DNA from 2 places in the Collinsella sp. AM24-1 genome. Region 1 is predicted to be linked to the other one. Evidence: riboswitches for the same ligand, from Rfam matches in the RefSeq annotation. Region 1 holds a riboswitch; the other holds the start of a gene.
What was found. Region 1 has a riboswitch for thiamine pyrophosphate ahead of thiM (hydroxyethylthiazole kinase). Riboswitches for the same ligand answer to the same signal wherever they lie in the genome.
Positions count from the first base shown of each region.

Region 2: another riboswitch for thiamine pyrophosphate. It lies ahead of thiC (phosphomethylpyrimidine synthase ThiC); the one in region 1 lies ahead of thiM (hydroxyethylthiazole kinase).

Region 1 covers NZ_QRHM01000002.1:80,088-85,284, reverse strand. The annotation lists gene DW661_RS01195 (5-methyltetrahydropteroyltriglutamate--homocysteine S-methyltransferase) at 1-1,021, opposite strand, end outside; gene DW661_RS01190 (LysR family transcriptional regulator) at 1,177-2,073, opposite strand; gene DW661_RS01185 (HAD-IIB family hydrolase) at 2,084-2,992, opposite strand; TPP riboswitch at 3,156-3,266, shown strand; gene thiM (hydroxyethylthiazole kinase) at 3,318-4,157, shown strand; gene DW661_RS01175 (thiamine-binding protein) at 4,161-4,502, shown strand; gene DW661_RS01170 (thiamine phosphate synthase) at 4,499-5,194, shown strand.
Region 2 covers NZ_QRHM01000025.1:19,842-25,038, reverse strand. The annotation lists gene thiD (bifunctional hydroxymethylpyrimidine kinase/phosphomethylpyrimidine kinase) at 201-1,031, opposite strand; gene thiC (phosphomethylpyrimidine synthase ThiC) at 1,210-2,544, opposite strand; TPP riboswitch at 2,536-2,652, opposite strand; gene DW661_RS08655 (hypothetical protein) at 2,715-3,230, shown strand; gene DW661_RS08650 (YaaA family protein) at 3,271-4,080, opposite strand; gene DW661_RS08645 (aminopeptidase) at 4,184-5,197, opposite strand, start outside.

The sequences.
Region 1 (5,197 bases):
GATACAGGTTCTCGAGCGGCACGTACTTTGCGGCTTCGCGGATGCGCTCGACGATAACATCCTCGTTCTCGAGCTCTGCGGCCTTGGTGGTCACCAAGCCCAGCACGACCTTCTTGCCCGGGGCAACGTAGCTGAGCGGCTCAAAACCGCCGGCGCGCGGCGTATCGAACTCCAGGTAGAATGCGTCGACATCCTCATGTGCAAACAGGTACGGCGCGATGGGGTCATAGCCGCCCTCGAAAGCATAGGTAGAGTGGTAGTTGCCGCGGCACACGTGCGTGTTAATGACGAGGTCGTCGGGCTTGTCCTCGATGGCGGCGTTGTTGAGCGCCACGCCCAGCTCGCTCACCCTTTGCAGGTCAACCGGGCTCATGCCAGTCTTGGACACAAAGTCGGTATCGCAGTAGATGCCCCAGGTGCAGTCATCAAACTGGATGTTGCGGCAGCCCGCGGCATACAGGTCAGCAATCACGGTGCGGTATGCTGCGGCAATGGCATCGACGAGTTCTTCGTCGGTCTTGTAGACGGCGTGCAGACTCTCCTGCTGGCCATCGCAGCGGTCGAGTGTGACTTCGGAGAACGTCTGGATCGGCGCCGGAATGGTCTGGCGCGCGACCTGGCCCTCTCCCTCGAGCGACTTGATAAATTTGAAGTGCTCGACGAACGGATGATTCTCACCGCTAATGGGACCGGTTACCACGGCGGTGTCGGCGGTAGTCTCCTCATCGTGGAACATGTAGCCCGTGCGCGAGGCGCGGCGCTCAATGCCGTTGAGGCCCCACATAAAATCGAGGTGCCAGTAGCTGCGGCGGAACTCGCCATCGGTAATCACCTGCAGGCCGGCAGCCTTCTGCTTGGCCACTAAGTCGCGGATGGCCTCGTCCTCGACGGCCTTAAGGCCGGAAGCGTCGAGTTTACCCGCGACATAGACGGCACGGGCGTCCTTTACAGCCTGCGGACGAAGAAAACTGCCGACGATATCGGCACGAAACGGCGCGTTCGGTTGAATCAAAGTGCTCATAGATATCTCCCTTTGCATTGGTTGCTTTACTGGGACAGAGTATGAGCGCTCATATGGACATCGTAAAATATGCGTTTATAACAGTTTGATATAGATGCTTCCTATATTAGTTGGGACTGCCATAAAGAGATTTGACCCGTGCAGAACGCAGCAGTCTAGATGTGCTGACGAATCGCTTCGATATAGGCCTGCCCGTAGCGCGTAAGCGTCGTGTTCTTGCGCGTGATGATGCCGATCTCCATGTACTCGTCTACATCGAGCGGAATGGAGATAATGCCGGGGCCGTTAAGTTCATGGCTGATCACGCCCGAACACACCGTGTAACCGTTAAGGCCCATAGCTAGGTTGAACAGCGTCGCACGGTCGCGCACGCGGATATTCTTGCGGCGCTCAAAGGTCGAGGTCAGCTCCTCGGAATAGTAAAACGAGTTGTAGCTGCCCTGCTCATAGGACAGGAACGGGTAGTCTTCCAAGTCCTCGAGCGTCACACTCGAGCGACCCGCCAGCGGATGGTCGGAGCACACAAAGACATGCGGCGTAGCGCAGAAGAGTCCTTCGAATACGAGCTCGTTGGCCGCCAGCATGCGCTCGATGACCTCGCGATTGTGCTCCGACAGATACAGGATGCCGAGCTCGCTTTTCATATGCGCGACGTCCTCGATAATCTCGTGGGTCTGCTCCTCGCGCAGGGTAAAGTCGTAGCGCGCGGCATCGAACTCGCGGATCACATCGACAAATGCATTAACGGCAAAGGAATAATGCTGGCAGCTCACACTAAAGTGCGGCACCTGCTCGGACGTGCCTTTGTACTTGCCCTCGAGCAGGTCGGCCTGGTCGAGCACCTGGCGCGCGTAGCCCAAGAAGGTCTCGCCTTCCTCGGACACAATGACGCCCTTGTTGGTGCGCTCAAAGATGTGTACACCCATCTCGTTTTCGAGATCGCGAATTGACGCGGTAATCGAAGGCTGCGACACAAAGAGCCGGCGCGAGGCCTCGGTGATGCTGCCGCATTCGGCAACTTTGACGACATATCTGAGCTGCTGGAGCTTCATGGCTTTCTCCCTAGACGTTCGTGACGTCGAAACCCGTCGCGTCCATCTGACGCATAAACGACGGCATCTCCCCCGTCGCGGCGCAGGCGGCAATCTGATGCAGAGCCCCGGCAACCGCATCATCTGCCGCAGCGCCGATATGCCAGCGCGCGGCAGCCGTGACGGCCTCGTTGGCATTGGCGACTGCAACGGAATTGGGAACGGCATCGATCATGGGCAAATCGTTATCGGAATCGCCGAATACGGCCACCTCGTCGGGCGTCAGGCCCAAAGCGCGCGCCAGCTCCAGCGCAGCACAGCCCTTGTCCCAGCCGGTCGGAAGAACGTCGAACAGGCGCACGCGGTTGTTGGGAAACACGAGCGAGAGCTCCGGCACCTCGGCGGCAACACGCTCGCGCAGCTCGGCGAGCTCCTCGCGCGAACGGGCACTCCAGATATTCGCCTTGTATACCGGGGCATCGTCAACGACAGGGCGACAGGGAGCCTCTTCGCCCTTGAGCCACGCGTTGCCGCCTGACTCCATGGCGCGACGCACACGCTCGGGATCGCTTGTCACGCAATAGGCGTCGTTGTCCCAAAAGTCATCACCCAGACGGTAGACCTTCAAATAGGTATCGTCGGTCTCTTGCTCCAGGTAGTCGGCCAGGCGCATAAGGGCATCGTTATCAGTTGCGCGCGAGGCAACCGCCTCGCCATCGACAAACATCACCTGGCCGTTGCAAAACGCACCGGTCGAGAAGCACTCGGAGCGATTGCGGAACATCCAGCTCATCGCGGACGGCTGGCGACCCGAAACCGGGCCAAAATGCAGGCCCGCCGCCTGCATGGCATGAATGCCCTCGATGGCGCAGTCGCTGGCGCCATCGTGTCCAGCAGGAATCAGCGTATCGTCCATATCGGTCAGAACAAGTTTGATCATAAGGTCCCCTCGGTCATTCTTTATCCCGTCTATTGTAACGACCTGCCAATAAGGGACAGGTTTATCTTGGCAGGTTTTATCTGGGAAAATGCAGCGCCCCTGTTGCCACCTGCCAAAATAAACCTGTCCCATATTGGCAGGTGCGCTAGTATAGGGAACAACAGATTCGATGCGGGAGTGCCGGCGGTGCAAACCACAAGGCTGAGAGGGCATAGGGCCCAATCCTTTGAACCTGTCAGTTAATGCTGGCGTAGGGAGCATGCCGCCTTTACAGGGGCGCTGTCTATGCACAGCGCCCCTTTTCTATGCCAAGGAGGCATGTGCAGTGATTGATTCGGAACAGCTTAAGCAACATATGGTCAAGGCCGTAGAGGAGATTCGAGCCACCAATCCGATGGCCGGCTCCATCACCAACACGGTGACGATCGACTTTGTCGCCAACGCGCAGCTCGCCGTGGGCGGTTCGGCCGCCATGGTCTATCTGCCCGACGAGGGCGAGGCGCTCGTTGCCGGCGGCGCCGCCATCTATCTCAACATGGGCACGCTCTTCCCCATCTACGAGCAGACGATTCCCCGCGCGGCCAAGGCGGCACACGACGCCGGCAAGCCCTGGGTGCTCGATCCGGTGGGTCTGGGCATCGGTAGCCTGCGCACCCAGCTGGTAAACGAGCTCAAGCAGTACAAGCCCGCCATCGTACGCGGCAACGCCTCCGAGATCATCGCACTCTCCGGCCTGTGGGGTCTTGAGGGCGAGTCGGCCGATCTGAGCCGCGTACGTGGTGTCGATACCACCGACACGGTCGACGCCGCCCGCGATGCCGCCGTGGCGCTCGCTCGCTACACCGGCGGCGCCGTTGTGGTCTCGGGCGAAGTCGACCTGATTACCGACGGCACGACCGTGGCCAAATCCCACGGCGGCAGCCCGCTCATGTCCAAGATTACCGGCTGCGGTTGCTCGCAGGGCGGCGTGCTGGCCGTGTACGCCTGCGCTGCCGATCCGTTTACGGCAGCCGTCTGCGGTACCGCCGTCTACAACGTCGCCGGCACGCGTGCCGCCGCCGTCGCCGATGCCCCGGCAAGCTTTAAGGTCGCCTTTATCGACGAGCTCTACCGCGCAACCGCCCAAGACATCGCCGATAACCAACTCGAGCTCGAGGAGGCATAAGCCATGTCCGAGCCCGCAACCAATGCCGGCATGAACACGCTCGTCGCTGTGGCCATCGCCCCGTGCGGCACCGGCGATGAACTGTCCGCCGAGGTCGCCGAGGTCGTGCGCGTCATTCGCGAGAGCGGCCTTCCCAACCGCACCACCTCGATGTTCACCGAGATCGAGGGCGACTGGGACGAGGTCATGCAGGTCGTGCGCGACGCGACCTTTGTGTTAGCGAACAAGGGCATCCGAACCGAAGTCGTGCTCAAAGCCGATATTCGACCTGGATTTACCGACACCATGACCGGCAAACTCGAGCGCATGGAAGCGCAGATCAAAAAGCAGGAGGAAGCACGATGAGCATCCGCGACAACCTTGATATCTCGGCCTATCTGGTGCTCGGCCCCGAAAACACCCTCGGACGCCCCGTGGGCGATGTGGTGGCCCAGGCGCTCGACGCCGGCTTTACCTGCATTCAGGTGCGCTCCAAGGTGGCAAGCGCCCGCGAGATCATTGCGCTGACCGGCGATGCCGCGCAGGCAATCGCACAGGCCGGCAAGACCGGTCAGGTCGCCTTGCTGATCGATGACCGCCTTGACTGCGTACTCGCCGCACGCGAGCAGGGCATTGCGGTCGACGGCGTGCACGTGGGCCAGAGCGATATTCCCGTCGAGGTCTGTCGCAAGCTGCTGGGCCCCGACGCCATCGTGGGCCTTTCGGCCCGTTGCGAGGAAATGCTCGAGTACGTCAAGACCGCCGACATGAGTCTGGTCGACTACCTGGGCATCGGCCCGCTCCACGAGACCGAGACCAAGCGCGACTGCGGACGCGCAGCCGATGGCTCCATCATCACCAAGAGCTTTGAGGACCTGGCCGCACTCCACGCGGCAAGCCCCGTGCCCATCGTGGTGGGCGGCGGCGTTAAGACGGCCGACTTGCCGCAGCTTAAGGCAACCGGCGTCGACGGCTTCTTTGTGGTGAGCGCCGTCTGCAGCGCCGACGATCCCTACGCCGCGGCCAAGGAGCTTGTCGACACCTGGCAGCAGGCATAGGCA
Region 2 (5,197 bases), on a different contig from region 1:
TTTGTCTCGATCTGTAACATCTAGGGTCGATTTTGCCGAGTTACTGTTACAGATTGAGATTATCTTCTCAGCGGAATTTGAATGTCTCGATCTGTAACAGGTGGGCCGAAAAATGGGCTCTAACTGTTACAGATCGAGATGTTTGTGGGAGCCACCGCAAAGGTGCCTGCCCCCTTTGCGGTGGCTCTGGGCTGTGAATCTTAATACTGCCACATGTGGTTGACGGGGCCGGAACCTTTGCCCATGTCAAAGCCAGCGGCGAGAGCGCCGGTCAGGTAGGCCTTGCCGGCGTTGATGGCGTCGGCAAGTTCCATGCCCTGGGCCAGCGCGCAAGCGATGGCGGATGAGAGCGTACAGCCGGTGCCGTGCGTGTTGCTGGTCTCAATGCGCTTGTGGCGAAACCACGTAGTGAGCGGATCGCCCAGATGGTTGCCCTCGTCATCGAGTGGCGCGGGCTCGGCCAATACATCGTTAGCCTCGTTGACAAGATGCCCACCCTTAACGAGGGATGCGCAACCAAAGCGGCGGGTGAGGAGCATGGCAGCATTTTGCTGTGTGCGCTCGGAGTCGACCTCGTAGTCAAGCAGGGCCATGGCCTCGGGAATATTGGGCGTGATGACGGTTGCTAGTGGGAACAGGCGGCGGGTGAGTGCCTCGGAGGCATCCTCGGCAATCAAGCGCGCGCCCGAGGTGGCGACCATGACGGGGTCGACGACCACGTTCGTTGCGTTCCAGGCGCTCAAGCGGTCGGCGATGACTTCGATAATCTCGACAGAAGAAACCATGCCGATCTTGACGGCGCTTGGGCGGATATCGTCAAAGACAGCGTCAATTTGCGCGGCTACGATATCTGGCGAGATATCCTGCACGGCGGTGACGCCCAGTGTGTTTTGCGCTGTAATGGCGGTTATGGCCGTCTCGGCATACAGGCGGTGCGCCGTGATGGTCTTGATGTCGGCCTGAATGCCGGCACCGCCGCTGGAATCGGATCCCGCGATGGATAGAACGGCGGGTACCTTACTGCGATCCATGCTCACTCCCTTGTCCGGTCGGATTCAAATGGGTCTTTAAGTCTGCATTATAAAGATGCCCGGGCCGGCTGTATTCCGAACCCGGGCGGGCGATGCAATCTTTACGCAAATGTAAGCAAATGTTCACATGTCAACAATTGACGAACACCATGTTACCGATTGCGGCTCCGGTGACGCGTTAATCCTCCATGCCGAGGTCGATCGTTGTGCCTTCGAACACCTTGTTAACGGTACGGACGGCGCACATCTTGCCACACATGGTGCAAGTGCCCTCGGTGGCGGCGGGAGACTCCTCGTAGCGCTTCTTGCCCGTAACTGGGTCGAGCGCGCACTTCCACATGGCGTCCCAGTCGAGCTTGCGGCGTGCCTGGCCCATCTTGTCGTCCATGTCGCGGGCGTGCGGCACCTTCTTGGCGATATCGGCGGCGTGTGCGGCGATCTTGGTAGCCATGAGGCCATCGAGCACGTCCTGGGCGTTGGGCAGGCACAAGTGTTCGGCCGGCGTCACGTAGCACAGGAAGTCGGCACCGGAGCTGGCGGAGATAGCGCCGCCGATGGCAGCGGTGATGTGGTCGTAGCCCACGCCGATATCGGTCACCAGCGGCCCCAGCACATAGAACGGGGCGTTGTGGCACAGGCGCTTCTGTAGCTTCATGTTGGCGGCGATCTCGTCGAGCGCCATGTGACCCGGGCCCTCGACCATGACCTGGACGCCGGCAGCCCAAGCGCGCTTGCACAGCTTGCCCAGCTCGATCATCTCGGCAGTCTCTGTGGCGTCGTTGGAGTCGTAGAGGCAGCCCGGGCGGCAGGAGTCGCCGAGCGAAATCGTCACGTCGTACTCGTGGCAGATCTCGAGCAGCTCGTCAAAGTACTCGTAGAAGGGGTTTTCGTTGCCGGTGACCTCCATCCAGCCAAACAGCAGCGAGCCGCCGCGGCTCACGATGTTCATGAGGCGGCCGGTCTCCTTAAAGGTCTTGGTGACCGACTTGTTGATGCCGCAGTGGATGGTCATAAAGTCCACGCCGTCCTCGGCGTGCGCGCGCACGACCTCGAACAGGTCATCCTTGGTAAGCTTGACCAGCGGCTTTTCCATGTAGCCGATGGCGTCGTACATGGGGACGGTGCCCACCATGAGCGGCGTCTCGTCGATGAGCTGCTGGCGGAACTGGCGCGTCTTGCCCGAGTTGGAGAGGTCCATGATGGCGTCGGCGCCAAAGTCCTCGGCGATCTTGACCTTCTTCCATTCCTCGGCGGCATCGGCCTTGTCGCCCGAGATGCCCAAGTTCACGTTGACCTTGGTGGACAGGCCCTCACCGACGCCAAAGGCGCGCATGCCTTTTTTGATGTGCACGATGTTGGCGGGAATGGCGATGCGGCCGTCGGCCACGCGCTCGCGGATGTACTCGGGGTCGCGATGCTCGCGCTCGGCGACTTCCTTCATCTGCGGTGTGATTTGCCCGGCGCGGGCGAAGTCGATTTGCGTGACGAGCTTGGGCTCGGTCTGTGTGCTCATTGGCACGGCTCCCTTCGTTGGCATTACCCATATCAGGTTTGCGGGTCAGGGCGGGCGCGCCCAATCTCAGCCTGCCGTCTTGTCCTGCAAGCTCCCCGTTATGTCATGGGCTCAAGTATAGCCTGAATGGGTACGATTGGGCCAACGAGCGTGCCTGTGGGGAGGCGAACATGGAAGACAAGCATCTATATCGAGAGACGCAATGGGACGTATCGGCCGAGGAAAGCCGTGCGCACCATGGCCTTGTCGCGATTGGTTTTGCGGTGCTTGCCGTGTTGGTGATTGCCTTTTGTATTTGGACGTTCGGCGGTCATGGCGGCGCCACCTGGGGGTTTGAAGCCGACGAGGGCCTGCCGATTATGACCATGAAAGTTTCTGGTGGCAACACGGTTGCCGCACCGGGTGACTATTGGTATCCGCGCGACGAGTTTGTGCAGCTGCAGCTGAGCGGCGGGTCTATTCCGGGCGAAGAAATCGAACGCGTGACGTTTGATGCGACGCTCAAAACGCTGACGGTGGAGCTCAAAGATCAGGGAGACGTGCCCACGACCATGGACATTGCGCTGACGGAATGGCGCTTGGAGCCCCCGGCGGGCGCTGCGGTATCCGAGGTGGAGCACGTTAAGATTACCTACCAAGATGGCTCGACAAACGAAGTTGCCAAAGCCGACGGCTTGGCGGAATAGACGCCGTGCCTAGGCAGCACATTCAAAAGTATCGGTGGTCCTACAAGGTCTGTTCGTTCAGGAAGACCAAAGTGTTCTTATTTGAAAGCTCGGGAAAGTGACGATAACCAACGTCAAACGCGGTGAGCCCGCTTACATCCTCGAGCTTGTTTTCTGCCATCCAGCGCACCATGGAACCACGTGCCTTTTTGCTGGCGGTCGAGCGCTGGATGGGCTTGCCGTTGCGGATGCCTTCGCCAAAGAGGCACGTGACGACCGTGGCGTCGCCCGCGAGATGGGGCAGAACGGCTTTGGCGTACTCTACGCTGGCGAGGTTGACGATCGTGGTGTTTGAGCCTGCCGGGGCGATAGCCCGCGCGAGCTTGTCGCTCCAAAACGCATAGAGGTCTCGGGCATCGTCAACGGCGAGCTTCGCGCCCATTTCCAGCCGATATGGTTCGACGGCATGAAATGGGCGAACGCACCCGTAGAGGCCGGAGAGGATCCACAGGTGGCTTTGCAGCCATGCGAGCTGCGCGGAATCCATCACCTCGGGCGCCATGCTCTGGTATTGAATGCCGTGGTAGGACATGACGGCAGGGGAGAGGTGACAGGCGAGTGCGGGATTGTCGAGATCGCCGTTTTTCAGGATGGGCCCGAACTCATGCAGGATGTTGAGGCAAGGCCCCAGCAGTTTGTCACTCACGTTCCATAGCGCCTGCAGGCTGTCGCTGCCTTCATTCCGCTCGATATCTAGCAGTGCGCGGTGGAGGCGAGCCGTCTCGCGCGCAAAGGGTGGGATGCCCAGGACTTCAAAAGCATCTTGGGCCGCGCGCATCTGCTTGGCGGGCGAAATGATGACCTGCAGCATGGACTCTCCTCTGCCAAAAAGGAAGTTGCGGTGGAATACGGTCTGTTTTGGCCGTTTATGGGCCAGTTTAGTCCGTATTTCACCGCAACTGACGAAGGGTTGGTTAGGCTCGCTCGATGAAGGCTTTGTAGCCGCGATAGGCCTCGTAGATATCGGCCTTGTTGGCGACCTCCCACAGGGCGTGCATGGACAGGACGGCAACGCCGGAGTCGATGACGTTCATGCCATACTTGGCCATGATGTAGGCAATGGTGCCGCCGCCGCCCGCGTTGACGCGACCGAGCTCACAGGTCTGGAAGTCCACGCCGGCCTCGTCCATGATGTCGCGGATGAGGGCCACGTACTCGGCGTCGGCGTCGTTGGAGCCGCCCTTGCCACGGCTGCCCGTGTACTTGTTAAAGCACAGGCCGCGACCCATAAAGGCGGCGTTCTTGGTCTCGAACTTGCCGGCATAGCCCGGGTCGAAGCCGGCAGACACGTCAGAGGAAAGCATGCGGCTGCGGGCGAGTGCGCGGCGCAGGGCCAGCGGGCTATTCTCGCCGGCGAGCGTCATGATCTCGGCGACGGTGTTCTCGAAGAAGCGGCTCGTCATGCCGGTGGCGCCTACGGAACCAATCTCCTCTTTGTCGACGATGAGCGTGATGCTCGTGCGCTCGACATTGGCCACGTTGATCTGGGCGAGCATGGAGGGGTAGGCGCAAACGCGGTCGTCATGGCCATAACCCAGAATCATAGAGCGGTCGAGGCCCATGTCGCGGGCGGGGCCGGCGGGCACGACCTCGATTTCGGCGGAGAGGAAGTCCTCCTCCTCGACGTCGTACTGCTCCTTAAGGATGTCCAGGAACATTTGCTTGACGGGCTCCTTGGGGGCGTCCTTGTCGTCCTCGTCAAACTTGACGGGGCGGCCGCCCACGATCACGTCGAGGATCTCGGCATCGACGGCGTCCTTGGCGGGCTTGGACATCTGCTCGCTCGAGAGGTGGATCAGCAGATCGGAGATGGTAAAGACCGGGTCGTCCGCCTTGTCGCCGATATTGATGTCGACGGTGGTACCGTCCTTTTTGCAGATGACGCCCACGAGTGCGAGCGGGGAGGCTACCCAGTGGTAGCTCTTGAC